3 regions of the Luteibacter sp. 329MFSha genome follow, and region 1 is predicted to be linked to each of the others. Evidence: predicted binding sites of a transcription regulator. Region 1 holds the regulator's gene; each other region holds the start of a gene.

What was found. Region 1 encodes sigma-54, which starts transcription at its own class of promoters, with help from an activator protein. Its sites were predicted from a motif close to TGGCACGNGCNTTGC; they were not measured.
Region 2: flgB (flagellar basal body rod protein FlgB) is a predicted target of sigma-54. The motif match lies at 2,218-2,232, and genes of this name have one in related genera.
Region 3: glnA (type I glutamate--ammonia ligase) is a predicted target of sigma-54. The motif match lies at 1,901-1,915, and genes of this name have one in related genera.

What each region holds. Positions count from the first base shown of each region.
Region 1 covers NZ_FOJE01000001.1:2,247,482-2,252,438, forward strand. Annotated here, with positions in the region: gene lptA (lipopolysaccharide transport periplasmic protein LptA) at 1-87, shown strand, start outside; gene lptB (LPS export ABC transporter ATP-binding protein) at 91-810, shown strand; gene BMW54_RS10180 (RNA polymerase factor sigma-54) at 910-2,394, shown strand; gene raiA (ribosome hibernation-promoting factor, HPF/YfiA family) at 2,515-2,862, shown strand; gene hprK (HPr(Ser) kinase/phosphatase) at 2,973-3,923, shown strand; gene rapZ (RNase adapter RapZ) at 3,929-4,825, shown strand; gene BMW54_RS10200 (PTS sugar transporter subunit IIA) at 4,864-4,957, shown strand, end outside.
Region 2 covers NZ_FOJE01000001.1:116,002-120,958, forward strand. Annotated here, with positions in the region: gene BMW54_RS18890 (methyl-accepting chemotaxis protein) at 1-1,015, opposite strand, end outside; gene BMW54_RS00540 (chemotaxis protein) at 1,169-2,086, shown strand; gene flgB (flagellar basal body rod protein FlgB) at 2,271-2,690, shown strand; gene flgC (flagellar basal body rod protein FlgC) at 2,687-3,100, shown strand; gene BMW54_RS00555 (flagellar hook assembly protein FlgD) at 3,111-3,755, shown strand; gene flgE (flagellar hook protein FlgE) at 3,775-4,957, shown strand, end outside.
Region 3 covers NZ_FOJE01000004.1:228,994-233,950, forward strand. Annotated here, with positions in the region: gene BMW54_RS16600 (family 43 glycosylhydrolase) at 1-1,706, opposite strand, end outside; gene glnA (type I glutamate--ammonia ligase) at 1,952-3,364, shown strand; gene BMW54_RS16610 (glutaminyl-peptide cyclotransferase) at 3,450-4,229, shown strand; gene BMW54_RS16615 (OprO/OprP family phosphate-selective porin) at 4,329-4,957, shown strand, end outside.

The DNA of each region.
Region 1 (4,957 bases):
CCCGTGCACATGACCTTCCAGCCCAAGAACACCACGCCCGCGGCCGCACCCGCGAAGCCCGCGGCGTCCGACACGAAGAAGCCCTGACCCATGCTTTCAGCCCAAGGCCTGCAGAAGCGCTTCCGCGCACGCCAGGTAGTCCGCGATTTCGCCTTCTCCATCCGCGAAGGCGAGGTGGTCGGCCTGCTCGGCCCGAACGGCGCCGGCAAGACGACCTGCTTCTACATGGTGGTGGGCCTGATCCAGGCCGACGCCGGCCAGATCAAGCTCGACCAGCAGGACATCACCGGCCTGCCCATGCACGCCCGCGCGAAGCTCGGCATCGGCTACCTGCCGCAGGAGGCCTCGGTGTTCCGTCGACTCAGCGTCGCCGACAACATCCTGGCCGTGCTCGAGCTGCGCGACGGCATGACGCAGAAGCAGCGGGAAGACGAGCTGGAAAGCCTGCTCGACGAACTGAAGATCTCGCATATCGCCGAGCAGAAGGGCATCAGTCTCTCCGGCGGCGAGCGGCGTCGCGTCGAAATCGCCCGCGCGCTGGCCGCCCGCCCGCGCTACATGCTGCTCGACGAACCCTTCGCGGGCGTCGACCCGATCTCGGTGGGCGAGATCCAGCGCATCGTGCGCCATCTCAAGGAGCGCGGCATCGGCGTGCTCATCACGGACCATAACGTCCGCGAAACACTCGGCATCTGCGACCGCGCGTACATCCTCAACGACGGCGAAGTGCTCTCCCGCGGTACGCCCCAGCACATCCTCGCGGACGAAAAGGTCCGGGAAGTGTATCTGGGACGTGAGTTCCGGATCTGACGCCCCGCCCTACCCCACCTTGGGAATAGCTCGCCGAGGCGCTGGTTTGCGGGGGCCAACAGGGGTTAGGATGGATCGGGAACCCCACGCGTCGCAGGCATGAAACCCGGACTTCAGTTTCGCCTCAACCAGCAGCTCACGCTGACACCTCAGCTGCAGCAGGCCATCCGCCTGCTCCAGCTGTCGCAGCTGGAGCTCGAGGCCGAACTCCGCCAGATCGCGGAAAGCAACCCGTTGCTGGAGTTCGCCGAAGATGCCGAATCCGAGGCGGACGCGGCCGACGACGAGGGCTTCGAGGCCGCCGATTACACGCCGCCCCGCGACGAGGTCCCGAAGAAGGCCTCCAAGGACGACGACGAATCCACCGCGGCGCCTTCCGAAGAGCTCGCGCCGGACTGGGACGACGACCGTTTCCACGGCGAGGCCGGTGACTATGCCGGCGCCCCGTCGCGCGCCGGCGGTCTCGACGAAGACGGCTTCGAACCGCAGAACGCCGCCCCGGAGAGCCTGCAGCAACACCTGGAGTGGCAGCTCAACCTCTCGCAGTTCTCGCCACGCGACCACGCCATCGCGACCGCGATCATCCATGCGCTCGACGAAGACGGCTACCTGCGCGACGGCGTGGAAGCGGTGGAAGCCGCCCTGCCCGCGGAGCTCGGCGCACGTGCCGCCGAGATCGAAACCGTGCGCCAGCGCGTGCAACGTTTCGATCCCACGGGCATCGCCAGCCTCGACCTGCGCGACTGCCTCGACTGCCAGCTTTCGCAGTTCTCCCTCGACACGCCGCATCGCGAGCTCGCGATCCGCATCGTCAACGAAGAACTGGAACTGCTCGCGCGCAACGACCGCACGAAGATCGCCCGCAAGCTCAAGGCGCCCGAGGCCGACGTCGCCGCGGCGGCGAACCTCATCCGCAGCCTCGATCCCAGGCCCGGCGCGGCGCTCGACGCCACGCCCGTCGAGTACGTCGCGCCCGACGTCTACGCGCGCCGCGAGAACGGCCGCTGGCAGGTCAGCCTGAATCCCGACGCCCAGCCGCGGCTCGGCCTCAACCAGCACTACTGCAACCTCATCGCCCGCGCGCGCGGCGACGACGCCACGTGGATGAAGGGCCAGCTTCAGGAAGCCCGCTGGCTGCTGAAGAGCCTGCAGTCGCGCGCCGAGACGCTGCAGAAGGTGGCCGACGTGATCGTGCGCCGGCAGAGCGCCTTCCTCGACTACGGCCCCGAAGCGATGCATCCGCTGGTGCTGCGCGAAGTGGCCGAGGAAGTCGGGATGCACGAATCGACCATATCCCGCGTGACCACGCGCAAGTACATGCATACGCCGCGCGGCACGTTCGAACTCAAGCATTTCTTTTCCAGCGGCGTGGCGACGGAAGACGGCGGCAGCGCGTCCGCCACCGCCATCCAGGCCATGCTGCGCAAACTGATCACGGCGGAAGACGCGCGCCGACCCCTTTCGGACCAGGCGCTCGCGGAGGAACTCCATCGACGCGGCATTCAGGTCGCCCGACGTACGGTAGCCAAGTACCGGGAAGCGATGCGTATACCCAGTTCCAGCGAACGTGTCCGCGCCCATTGACGGTGACCGGGAACCTCGGCACAGGAGAACGGTCCCAACGTTTCAAGGCTCGAGGAACGGCACCGTGTCGTTCCGATCTCGTCGCCGAACGGCGGCACCCTCAGCAAGTAGGAGGCGTCAATGCAAATCCAGATCAGCGGCCAGCACATCCAGATCACCCCCGCCCTGCGTGAGCGCGTGGAACAGCAGATCGGTCGCTTCGAACGCCTTTTCGACAACATCAAGGCCCTCGACGTGGTGCTTTCCGTCGACAAGAACGAGCACAAGGCGAGCGGCACGCTCCATTGCGCCGGCACGCGGCTTCACGCCGACGGCCTTGCCCGGCTCGACGACGACAAGAAAGGCGACACCCTCTACAACGCGATCGACGCCATGATCGCCAAGCTCGCCGACCAGCTGAAGAAGCACAAGGAAAAGCTGAAGGATCACCACAACGCCGAGGTCCGCGAGGCCCGCGCGGCCACCTGACGCGGTCCCATGGCGGCGCCCGCCGCCCTCCGGACCGCCCCTTGATGGCACAATAGGCGCAAGCCGGCACGCCCCGCGTGCCGGCTTTTTTCCTTCTAGGGACCCATTCCGTGGACCGGCTGACCGCCAGACAACTCTTCGACGGCGTACACGAGCGCATGGCCCTGCGCTGGGCGGCGGGCATGCGCGGCGAAGCGCGCGTGCTCGAACCCAACGCCAAGCAGAGCCGGCGACCCTCCCTGGTCGGCTACCTCAACGTGATCTACCCGAACAAGGTCCAGATCATCGGCACCGAGGAGCTGAACTACCTCGACGGCCTGGACTCCCGGCAGCGCTGGGAAGCCATCCACAAGATCGCCGCCTACCAGCCGGCCGCGCTGATCGTCACGAAAGACCAGTCGATTCCCCCCGACCTGCGCGAGGTCGCCGAGGAAACCGATACGCCGCTGTGGCAGAGCACCAAGCGCGGGCATGAACTGCTCACCTACCTGCAGTACCACCTGGCCCGCACGCTCGCGCCGCGCACGACGCTGCACGGCGTGTTCCTCGAGGTGTTCTCCATCGGCGTGCTGATCACCGGCGATCCGGGGTCCGGCAAGAGCGAGCTCGCGCTGGAACTGATCAGCCGAGGCCATCGACTCGTCGCGGACGACGCCACCGAGTTCACGCTGATCGCGCCTGACGTCATCGACGGCGCGTGCCCGGAACTGCTGCAGGACCTGCTCGAAGTGCGTGGCCTCGGCGTGCTGAACATCCGCGAGATGTTCGGTCACACCGCGGTCAAGCCCTCCAAGTACCTTCGGCTCGTCGTCCACCTGAAGCCCATGCGCGAAGGCGAGGAGAACGACGCCATGACGCGCCTCACCGGCGACGTCAGCCGCCGTAACGTGCTCGATGTCGACGTGCCGATGATCACGATTCCGGTCGCGCCCGGACGCAACCTCGCCGTCCTCGTCGAGGCCGCCGTGCGCAACCATGTGCTGAAGAGCAAGGGCATCGATCCCGCCCAGACCTTCATCGACCGCCAGGCGCACCAGATGCGCCGGTTCTCCCCGTGGTGACCCGAGTGACCGACGAACTCATCAGCCCCATCGTCGACCCCGACGGCATCCACCTCGTCGTGCTCACCGGCATGTCCGGCGGCGGCAAGACCGTGGCGCTGCGCGCACTGGAAGACCTCGAGTTCTACTGCGTCGACAACATGCCGGCGGAACTCATCCCGCAGCTCGTCGCCGCGGTGAGCCAGGGCGAGCACGGCCCCCGCCGCCGCATCGCGGTCGGCGTCGACGTGCGCAACCGCCGGGTCGACCTCTCGCGCATGCCGCACGTGCTGTCCGAGCTGTCGTCGGCCGGCGTGCACGTGCACCTGATCTTCCTCGACAGCCGCGACGACGTCCTGATCAAGCGCTACTCCGAAACCCGCCGGCGGCACCCGCTCGCGGCGGAGAAGCTCTCGCTGGCCGACTCCATCGCCCAGGAACGCAAGCTGCTGCGGCCGCTGGTCTCGATCGCCGAGAAGGTCATCGACTCCTCCGACCTCAACGTCCACCAGCTGCGCCGCCTGTTCGCCACGGGCTACGCGGCCGCGTCGGACGGCACCACGCTGCTGTTCGAATCGTTCGCCTACCGTCGCGGCCTGCCCTCCGACGCCGACTTCGTCTTCGACGCCCGCTGCCTGCCCAATCCGCACTGGGAGCCGCGGCTCCGGCCCTTCTCGGGCAAGGATCTGCCGGTGCGCGAGTTCCTCGACGCGAACCCGCTGGTGGGCGAGTACTACGCCGATGTCGCCCGCTGGCTGGACACCTGGCTGCCCCGCTTCGAAGGCGAGGACCGCAGCTACGTCACCGTCTCGATCGGCTGCACCGGAGGCCGGCACCGGTCGGTCTACCTGGTGGAGAAGCTCGCCCAGCACTACCGCTCGCAGCGCGGCAACGTCCTGACCTTCCATCGCGAGCTCGAGTGACCGATGATCATCCCCAAGCCACAACGAGTATCCGGGCGATGACCGTCGGTGTTCTCCTCATGACCCACGAAGCCGTCGGCAAGGCGCTGATTTCGGCCGCGCGCCACGTGATGCCGAAGCTGCCGCTGGACG
Region 2 (4,957 bases), 2.1 Mb from region 1:
GGCCCTGGCTCGCTTCGCGGATCATCTGGCTGAGGCTTGCGGCGTCGAGATTGCCTTCCGTTTCCAGGCGGGCGAGGCCGAGCCGGTGCGCGAGCACCGCGGCGCGCGCGGCGGCGTCGGCCTGACGGCGTGCCTCGTTGGTGACACGGCCCAGCGAGGCCTGCGTCGACTGGATGGTGGCGACACGGCCCGTGAGGGCGGACATGCCTTCGCGGGCGGCGTCGAGGCTGCCACGGGCGCCGCGGACCGCGTCGTCGACGCGCCCCAGTGAGGCCTGCATGCCCGCGATGCCCGCCTGGGACTGGTCGAGGCGGCGAAGGCTGGTCTGGACCGCGTCGTCCAGGTGACCGGCGAATTCGCCGACCGCCTGCGTGACCTGGTCGATCTCCGCGGTGGCCTGCGTGGTCTTCTCGGCCAGCTGCTTGACCTCGTCGGCCACGACCGCGAACCCACGGCCGGCCTCGCCGGCGCGGGCCGCCTCGATCGCGGCGTTCAGCGCGACGAGGTTGGTCTGGTGCGCGATGTCCTGCACCGTGGCCGTCAGCTTGCGGATGGCCGTGAAGTATTCGGAGAACTGCGCGTGGTTGCGGCTCATGCCCGACAGGGCGCTCCGCAGAAGACGCAGCTGGCCGTCGAGTTCGGCCGAGGTCGCCTGACCCTGGCCGCCGGCGTCGGCCATGCCGGCCACGCCCGCGTGGGCCTGGTCGATGGCCGTCGAAATCCTGGCGCCGGCTTCCGTCAAACGACCGGCGGTATCGCGGGCGCCCTCGACGGCCGTGCCGAGTTCCTGCAGCGTCGCGCCGAGCGCCTGCGCGTTCGTCAGGACCATCCCCTGCTGCTCGATCGCCTGGATGGTGGTCGCGGCGACGGTGCGCGGTTCCGCGGGCTTGAGCAGCGCGCCGAGCGCGCTGGCGGCCGCCGGGTACTGGGCGGACAGCGCACGAACGCGCGCGGCGTCGCCGCTGGCGGCCGCGTGGGCGATGAGACGGACGTGCTGGCTCCAGAGGAGGGTCATGGCTTCGCTTTCGCTTGTTTTAGTGGTCGCCCCAATAGATCGTCAGGGGGCGTGACATCTTGAGCCATGCAATCCACATGCCACGGCCCGGCTACAGAAACGCGCCGGCTGGCCGATACGGTTCGCGACACCATCCGCAGACGCCGCGCAGCCATGGCCCGACCGCTCCTCGACACCGTCGAAACCTTCACCCGCCTGGCCGGGCACAACCGCGTGGCGATGCTGCTGTTCCGCCTGGGCGACGGCCAGGCCTTCGGCATCAACGTCTTCAAGGTGCGCGAAGTGCTGCGCCGGCCGCGGCTGGAGCGCATGCCGAGCATGCACGCGCTGGTCGCGGGCAGCTTCGACTACCGCGGCAACACCATTCCCGTGATCGACCTCGCGGCCGCCATGGGCTACCCCCCGCTCGCCGCGGTGGACACGGCGCACCTGATCGTGACCGAGTTCAATCGCTCGGTGCAGGGCTTTTTGGTGTCCGACGTGGACCGCATCGTGCACGTCGACGGCGCCAACATGACGGCGCCGCCCGCCGCGCTGGGTTACGGCGCCCGCGTCAATGCCGTCACGCGACTCGATGGCGACCTCCTCGCCGTGGTCGACGTGGAGCAGGTGCTGGCGAGCGTCGATCCCCAGGCGGTCGAGCTCTCGGACCGCATCCAGCAGGCCGCCGTGGTCCAACACGCGCGCAATCGTCGGGTGCTGGTGGTCGACGATTCCCTCGTGGCACGCACGCAGCTGGTCGACCTGTTCCGCAAGATGGACCTCGAGTGCGTGGTGGCGAAGGACGGCCGTGAAGGCCTGGACGTGCTCGGCACCCTGGCCATGGGTCCGGTCGACGAGCGCGTGGCGCTGGTCGTGTCCGACATCGAAATGCCCCTGATGGACGGCTACGCCCTCACGCGCGCCATCCGCGACGACGCGCAGCTGCGTCATCTGAAGGTCCTGCTGCACAGCTCTCTGAGCGGGGTGTTCAACGAGGCGATGGTCGACCGCGTCGGCGCCGACCGCTTCATCGCCAAGTTCCAGCCGGACATCCTGGCGACGACCGTCCTCGAACTGCTCCCGGCCTGATCGCCGGGCGACGGATCACCGTCGTCACAGCGCGTACGGCGCGTCGGAATTCCGGCGCCAGACGGTTCGACCCCGCTCCCTGATCCCCGAGAACGGCGCCACGGCGCCGTTTTTCGTGGCCGTCGCATGCATGGCACGCGACTTGCTCCTGCCTCTTCGCCAAGGTCACGAGGGGGCAGGACCCATGCTCGACAAACCCGATTCGCTGTTCGGCGTCCACGCGCAGGCCCTGGGCCTGTGGCAGCGCCGTGCCGAGGTGATCTCCTCGAACCTCGCCAACGCCGATACGCCGGGCTTCCTGGCCCGCGACCTCGACTTCCGCAAGGTGATGGCCGCCGCGACCGGCGCCGTGGAAGGCAATGCCTTGCCCATGACCGCGACCTCGTCGGGGCACATCGGCGGCAATCCCGCGGTGGCCCTCGCCGACGCCGACCGCATGGCCTACCGGGTCGAGACCCAGCCCACCATGGACGGCAACACCGTCGACACGCAGGTCGAGCAGGCGCAGTTCGCGGCCAACGCGATCCACTACCAGGCCTCGCTCGGCTTCATCAACGGCCAGATCCACACCATGCGTCTTGCGATCACGGGGAGCAGCTCATGAGCCTGATCAAGATCTTCGACGTCGCCGGCTCCGGCATGGCCGCGCAGTCCGCGCGCCTGAACACCACCGCCAGCAACATGGCCAACGCCGACAGCGTCGCCAGCAGCGAGGCGGCCGCCTACCACGCGAAGCAGCCGCTGTTCTCCGCGGTGCAGCAGCAGGTCAACGGCCAGATGGAGAACGCGGGCGTGCGCACGATGGGGGTGACGGAAAGCCAGGCGCCCATCCAGTCGCGCTTCGAGCCCTCCAATCCGCTCGCGGACGAAAGCGGCTACGTCTATTCAAGCAACGTCAACCCGGTCGACGAGCTGGTCAACATGATCTCCGCGTCGCGCTCCTACCAGAACAACGTCGAAGTCATGAACAGCGCCAAGCAGCTCATGCAGAAGACGCTCGACCTCGGCAAGTAAGGACCAACCCATGGCAGTCGATTCCATCGGCAGTGGCAGCGCGGCGGCCTCGTCGTCCAGCCAGCTCCAGCAGCAGACCCTAAGCCAGTCGGATTTCCTCAAGCTCATCGTCACTCAGATGACCAACCAGGATCCCACCAAGCCGATGGACGCCACCCAGACGGTCGCCCAGCTGGCGCAGTTCTCGCAGGTGGCCGCGACGCAGCAGCTCCAGCAGTCGTTCGACTCGCTGGCGAGCAACCTCAGCGGCGACCAGTTCGTGCGCGCGGCGTCGCTCGTCGGCACCGAGGTGCTGGTGCCGTCGAAGGCGGCGAAGCTGACGGACGGCACGCTCGGCGGCGCCGTGAACGTCGGCAACTCCGGCACGTACGTCAACGTGCAGATCAAGGACCAGGCGGGCAACGTCGTCCGCACGATGTCGCTCGGCCAGCCGGACGCCGGCCTGGTCAAGTTCACCTGGGACGGCAAGTCCGACGACGGCACGCAGCTCGCCGACGGCGTCTACCAGCTTTCCGCGACTTCCGGCGGAACCGCGATCGACACGTTCGTTCGCGGCAAGGTGGAAGGCGTCGGTGCTTCGGGCACCGACGGCACGTACCTGCAGGTGGCCGGCTACGGCGGCGCCCTGCTCAGTCAGATCGCGCAAATCCTGTAAGTACAGCGAGGAATCCACCATGCCTTTCGATATCGCCCTCAGCGGCATCAACGCGGCGTCCGCCGACCTCGAGGTCACCGCGAACAACATCGCCAACGTCAACACCGTCGGCTTCAAGGGCTCGCGCGCCGAGTTCTCGCAGGTCTACTCGGTGGCGGGACAGAACCTGTCGGCCAACGCGGCCGGTAGCGGTGTCCGCCTGACGAACATCGCCCAGCAGTTCAGCGACGGCAACAACACCCAGACCGGCAACTCGTACGATTTCGCGCTCAGCGGCGCGGGCTTCTTCACGATCCGCGACGGTTCCGGCTACTCGTACACGCGAGCGGGCAACTTCCATCCGGACGACAAGGGCAACATCGTCACGGCCACGGGCCAGTACGTGCAGGCGTATCCGCCGACCGCATCCGGCGGCTTCGACATGAGCTCGCTCACCGACCTGAAGATCACCACCGGCACGAGCCCCGCGAAGGCCAGCTCGACCGTCTCGCTGATCGCGAACCTGTCGTCGAGCGCCACGGCGCCGACCGGCGGCGCGTTCGATCCGACGAACGACAAGACCTACAACTACCTATCCACGTTCCAGGCCTACGATTCGCTGGGCGCGTCGCACACCACCAACGTGTACTACGTGAAGGACGCGACCAACCCGAACACGTGGAACGCGTACATGACCGTCGACGGCACGCAGGTCGGCGGCGCGCAGCCCATCGCGTTCACCAGCGGCGGCGCGATCACCACGCCGGTCGGCGGCAAGCTCAACTTCGGCGCGGCGTCCCCGAATCCGGGCGCGGCCCCGATCGACCTGACGATCGACGTGAACAAGGTCACGCAGTTCGGCGACACCTTCGCCACGACCGCCGCCCCGACCGACGGTTACGCCGCCGGCAAGTTCTCGAAGATCGACGTGGCGAAGGACGGCACCGTCTCGGCCATCTATTCGAACGGCGTGACCACGCCGCTGGGCCAGGTCGCCATCGCGACGTTCGCCAACAACCAGGGCCTGCGCCAGCTCAACGACACCAACTGGGTGCCGTCCTCGGAGTCGGGCCAGCCGATCCGTGGCGTGGCGAACTCGGGCGACGTCGGCACGGTGGTCGCAGGCTCGCTGGAGTCGTCCAACACGGCGGACCTCACGGCCCAGCTGGTCAACATGATCAAGGCGCAGCGCAACTACCAGGCGAACGCGCAGGTGATCTCGA
Region 3 (4,957 bases), on a different contig from region 1:
GGCTGGTCCGCGAAACGCTGGTACGTGGCATGCAGGCGATCGGCGGCGAGGCCCCAGCGCACGTTGTAGCCCACCGCGCCCCCGACGGGCGCCCACGAGATCGTGGCCTCCCGGGAATCGGTGCCGCGCGTCGCCGTGACGCGAACGGGCGCGGCGGGCGCAGGACCTTCCGCGTTTCCGAAGACCCGCAGGTCCGAGATCGCAAGATGCTTCGCGCCGGCATGTTTATGCACATAGCGCACATAACGGAGCTTCGTCGGGTGTGTCAGTTCGATGTACGCATTGGGTCGATCGCGTGACTCGTTCGAGAGATCGGCGAGCACGTTCCACCGGCGGCCATCGAGTGAACCCTGAAGTACGAATTGCGTCACGAGATCGGGAGCGTCGCCGTAGCGATCCGATCGGTAGTCGGCGTAATTCACCTGTACGGCGCGCACGGTGGGCGTGCCACCTAGGTCGACCGTGAGCGTTTGACCGGCCGTGTTGTCGCGGGCCACCCAGAACGAGCGCGGGTTTTCGTCGGTCACGGTGGACGCGGGGTGGTCCGGTAGCGAAGAGGACGCGGTGACGGGCTTGCGATACGACAGCAGCATCCATCCGGTGAACGTGCTTTCCCCGTCGCGCAGCTTGTGATCCGGCATGCGCTGGGGAAAGTCGCCGAATCGCGTATCGATCCACATCTGGCCGTCGTCATGCCAGCCGGCAGGGAACAGGTCGATGCGACGTTCGAACGTCCAGTTCACGCCGAGCCACGCGGTACCCGCGTTCCAGGCGTTGCCGAACGCGTCTTCGAACGTCGAGCCATGGCCCGCGCCCGTGACGAAGCCGCCCGGCTTGTAGCCCACGGGGTTGTACGGGGCGTATTCGAACGGTCCGAGCGGCGCCCTGCCGACGTAAACGCCGGTGCCGTAGACGTTGTACTCGGTGCCGGGCGCCGCGTACTGCAGGTAATAGCGGTCGCCGTGCCGGTTCATCCATGCGCCCTCCATGTACGCGGGCCGGTCGCCCAAGGTGTGATCGGGGCCGAAGCGCTCCCAGCCGTGATTCGCGGGATCGAGGTGGATGAACGCCGCCGGCGTCGTCAGGAAGGCGAGCCGCTTGCCTTCGCCCTCGTCGGAGTCGAGCCGTAAATCCATCCGCGCGCCGTAGAGCGGGTGTCTGTCCGACGAACCCCAGTAGAGGTACACCTGGCCGTCGTCATCCCGGAACAGGCCCGGATCCCACGGCCCTGGCGGCAGCGGTCCGTTCGCTACTCGCGTGCCGGTCTCGTCGTACTGCGTCGCGCCCGGTACCGCTGGCAGCTGCCGCGTCCAGAACGACCAGCGACCATGCGCGGGATCGGTCGAGACCATCAGCGGGCGCGGCGCGAACGCGGACTGCATGAGAAACAGCTTGCCGTCGGCCACGAGCGTCGCCGGCGCGACCTCGCTGTCGAAGGGCCAGTGATCCGGCTTCACGAAGCGCCAGTCCACCAGATCCTTCGACACCCAGTACCCGTCGGCCAGCGTCTGGAACAGGTAGTACGCACCGTCGTACCGGACGATCGCGGGATCCGCGCCCGTGCGGTACGAGATCCCCTCGTTCATCTGCTCGAAGTTGTAGCGGTAGTCGATGTCGATCGGGTTGGCCCAGGTGCAGGGCGCGGTTTCCGCCACGGCGGCGGACGTGGCGACAGCGATGAACGAGGCGAGTAGGGCGAAGCGCATGGCGGCGGCCGGGGGGCGGGAACCGCCGCATGGTGCCAGCGTAAATCCCGTTACGCCCCGAGGCGCCGACATCGGACCGGAGGAGGTGCAAGATCCGTCCTGTTGCACCATGTCGGTGCATTTGCACATGGCCACCTCGCCCGGTCTATGATGCCGGGGCTTGGCCCAGGCCGGTCCGCGAGACGCGGAGGCGCTGGCACAACGTTTGCTCCGTCCCCGAAGCCCAACACCCATTCGAGGTTTGTATGTCCGCCGTCTCCAAAGTGCTGAACCTGATCAAGGACGAGGAAATCGAGTTCGTCGACCTGCGCTTCGCCGACATCCTCGGCAAGCACCATCACGTGACGTTCCCCTCGCATGCCATCGACGAAGGCACCTTCGAAGACGGCAAGATGTTCGACGGCTCGTCGATCGCGGGCTGGAAGGGCATCAACGAGTCCGACATGGTCCTCATGCCGGACCCGGAAACGGCGCACCTCGATCCGTTCAGCGCCCACAAGCAGCTGATCATGCATTGCGACGTGCTCGAGCCGAGCACCATGCAGGCCTATGGCCGCGATCCGCGTTCCATCGCGAAGCGCGCCGAGGCGTACCTGAAGTCCACTGGCATCGCCGACACGGCGTTCTTCGGTCCGGAGCCCGAGTTCTTCATCTTCGACTCGATCCGCTGGCAGAACGACATGGGCCGCGTGTTCTACGAGATCAACTCGGAAGAAGCCGCGTGGGCCTCGCGTTACAAGTACGACGGCACCAACACCGGCCACCGTCCGGGCGTGAAGGGCGGCTATTTCCCGGTCAGCCCGGTCGACAGCCTCGGCGACCTGCGCGCCGACATGTGCAAGGTGCTGGAGTCGCTCGGCCAGGTGGTGGAAGTGCACCACCATGAAGTCGCGAACGCCGGCCAGTGCGAGATCGGCACGCGCTTCAACACGCTGGTGAAGAAGGCCGACGAACTGATGACGATGAAGTACGTCATCAAGAACGTCGCGCACCAGGCCGGCAAGACCGTGACGTTCATGCCGAAGCCGATCGTCGGCGACAACGGCTCGGGCATGCACGTGCACCAGTCGCTGTCGAAGAACGGCGAGAACCTCTTCGCGGGCGACCTCTACGGTGGCCTCTCGCAGACCGCGCTGTGGTACATCGGCGGCATCTTCAAGCACGCCAAGGCCATCAACGCCTTCGCCAACTCGACGACGAACAGCTACAAGCGCCTCGTCCCGGGCTACGAGGCACCGGTCATGCTCGCCTACTCGGCGCGCAACCGCTCGGCCTCGTGCCGCATCCCGTACGTGTCGAGCCCGAAGGGTCGCCGCATCGAGATCCGCTTCCCGGATCCGATGCAGTCGGGCTACCTGACGTTCACCGTGCTGATGATGGCCGGCCTCGACGGCATCCTGAACAAGATCGACCCGGGTGCGCCGGCCGACAAGGATCTCTACGACCTGCCGCCGGAAGAAGAGAAGAACATCCCGCAGGTCTGCGCGAGCCTCGACGAAGCGCTGGTCGCGCTCGACAAGGATCGTGAGTTCCTCAAGGCGGGCGGCGTGTTCACCGACGACTTCATCGACGGCTACATCGCGCTGAAGATGCAGGAAGTCACGCGCTACCGCGCGAGCACGCATCCGCTCGAGTTCCAGATGTACTACGCCATCTGATCCTCCCGGATCGCGTGCGTGCGACGAAAAGGGGCGCTCCGGCGCCCCTTTTTCTTATCATGCGCCGTCCGCCATGGAGTCTCTCGTGCCCAGGTTCCCGTATCTCCGCCTCGCCGTGGTCGTTCTATCCCTCGCGTGCGTCCCCTCGCTTGCCGCGGCGACGATCCCGGTCTACGGGTACAAGATCGTGCGCGAATTTCCGCATGATCCGGGCGCCTTCACCGAAGGTCTCTTCTACGAAGACGGGTTTCTCTACGAGAGCACCGGTGAACTCGGCGCGTCGACGGTGCGCAAGGTCCGCCTCGACACCGGCGAGGTGGTACAGCAGGTCGATACGCCGACGGGCTATTTCGGCGAGGGCATCATCACCTCGGGCACGAAACTCGTGCAGCTTACCTGGCAGGACGGCGTGGCCTTCGTCTACGACAAGGCCACGATGAAACTCGCGGGCGGCTTCCGTTATCCCGGCGAAGGCTGGGCGCTGACGCGCGACGCGACGCACATCTACATGAGCGACGGCACGCCGACCATCCGCGTGCTGGATCCGGCCAGCTTCCAGCGCACCGGGTCGATCGACGTCACCGCGAACGGGAAGCCTGTGCGGCAGGTCAACGAGCTGGAGTGGGTCAAGGGCGAGATCTACGCGAACATCTGGCAGACCGAACGCATCGCGCGCATCGATCCGAAGACAGGCCATGTCGTCGGCTGGATCGATCTCGCTGGACTGCTCGATGTCTCGAAGCTCGACAATCCGGTGGACGACGTACTCAACGGCATCGCTTACGATGCCGCGCACGACCGCCTGTTCGTCACCGGCAAGCATTGGCCGAAGGTGTTCGAGATCCGGTTGGTTCCGAAACGCTGAGTCGCGCGCCGGATTGATCGGCGTCTTCCGCGCAGGGTAAGGTCGGGGGCTGACTCGCGCGCCAACCTCCGTAGCGCGCCCTGGAAGGGGCAAGGATCCTTGAAGACGTTCATCATCGGCGCGCTGGCGTTGCTGGCGCCTTTCGCCGCCAGAACCGCCGATTTCAGCTGGCGCGAGCACTGGCCGACCCATCATGTCTTCGCCGACGGTACCGATCTCGGCCTCATGCTGAAGTACCAGTACGACGTCGATCGCTTCTCGCACGACGGCGATCTTTACGAAAATGCGCAAAGCTTCCGGCGGAAGGAGCTGGGATTCTTCGTGAAGAAGAAGGGCGTCTACGACGCCATGGGCCTGTTCGATTTCCAGGCGAAGGTATGGCTCGACGTGTTCTTCCGGATGCAGACCAAACCCGTGGTCGGCACCGATCTCGGCGCCGTGCGCGTCGGCTTCACGAAGACACCCGTGGGTTTCGAGGGCAACACGAACACCGGCAGCACCTCGTTTCTCGAAGCGTCGATTCCCATGCAGGCCATTTACGCCAACCGGCGGATCGGCGTGGATTGGGCCCTGACGCGGAAGCGGTATCTGCTGCAGCTGGGTTACTACAACGGCGGCAATCTACAGGGCAAACTCGACGGCCGCATGGTGGCGGGCCGCGCGGCGTGGACGCCGCGCAACGATCCCGGCGACGTCCTGCATCTCGGGATCTCGGCGTCGCGCGAAGT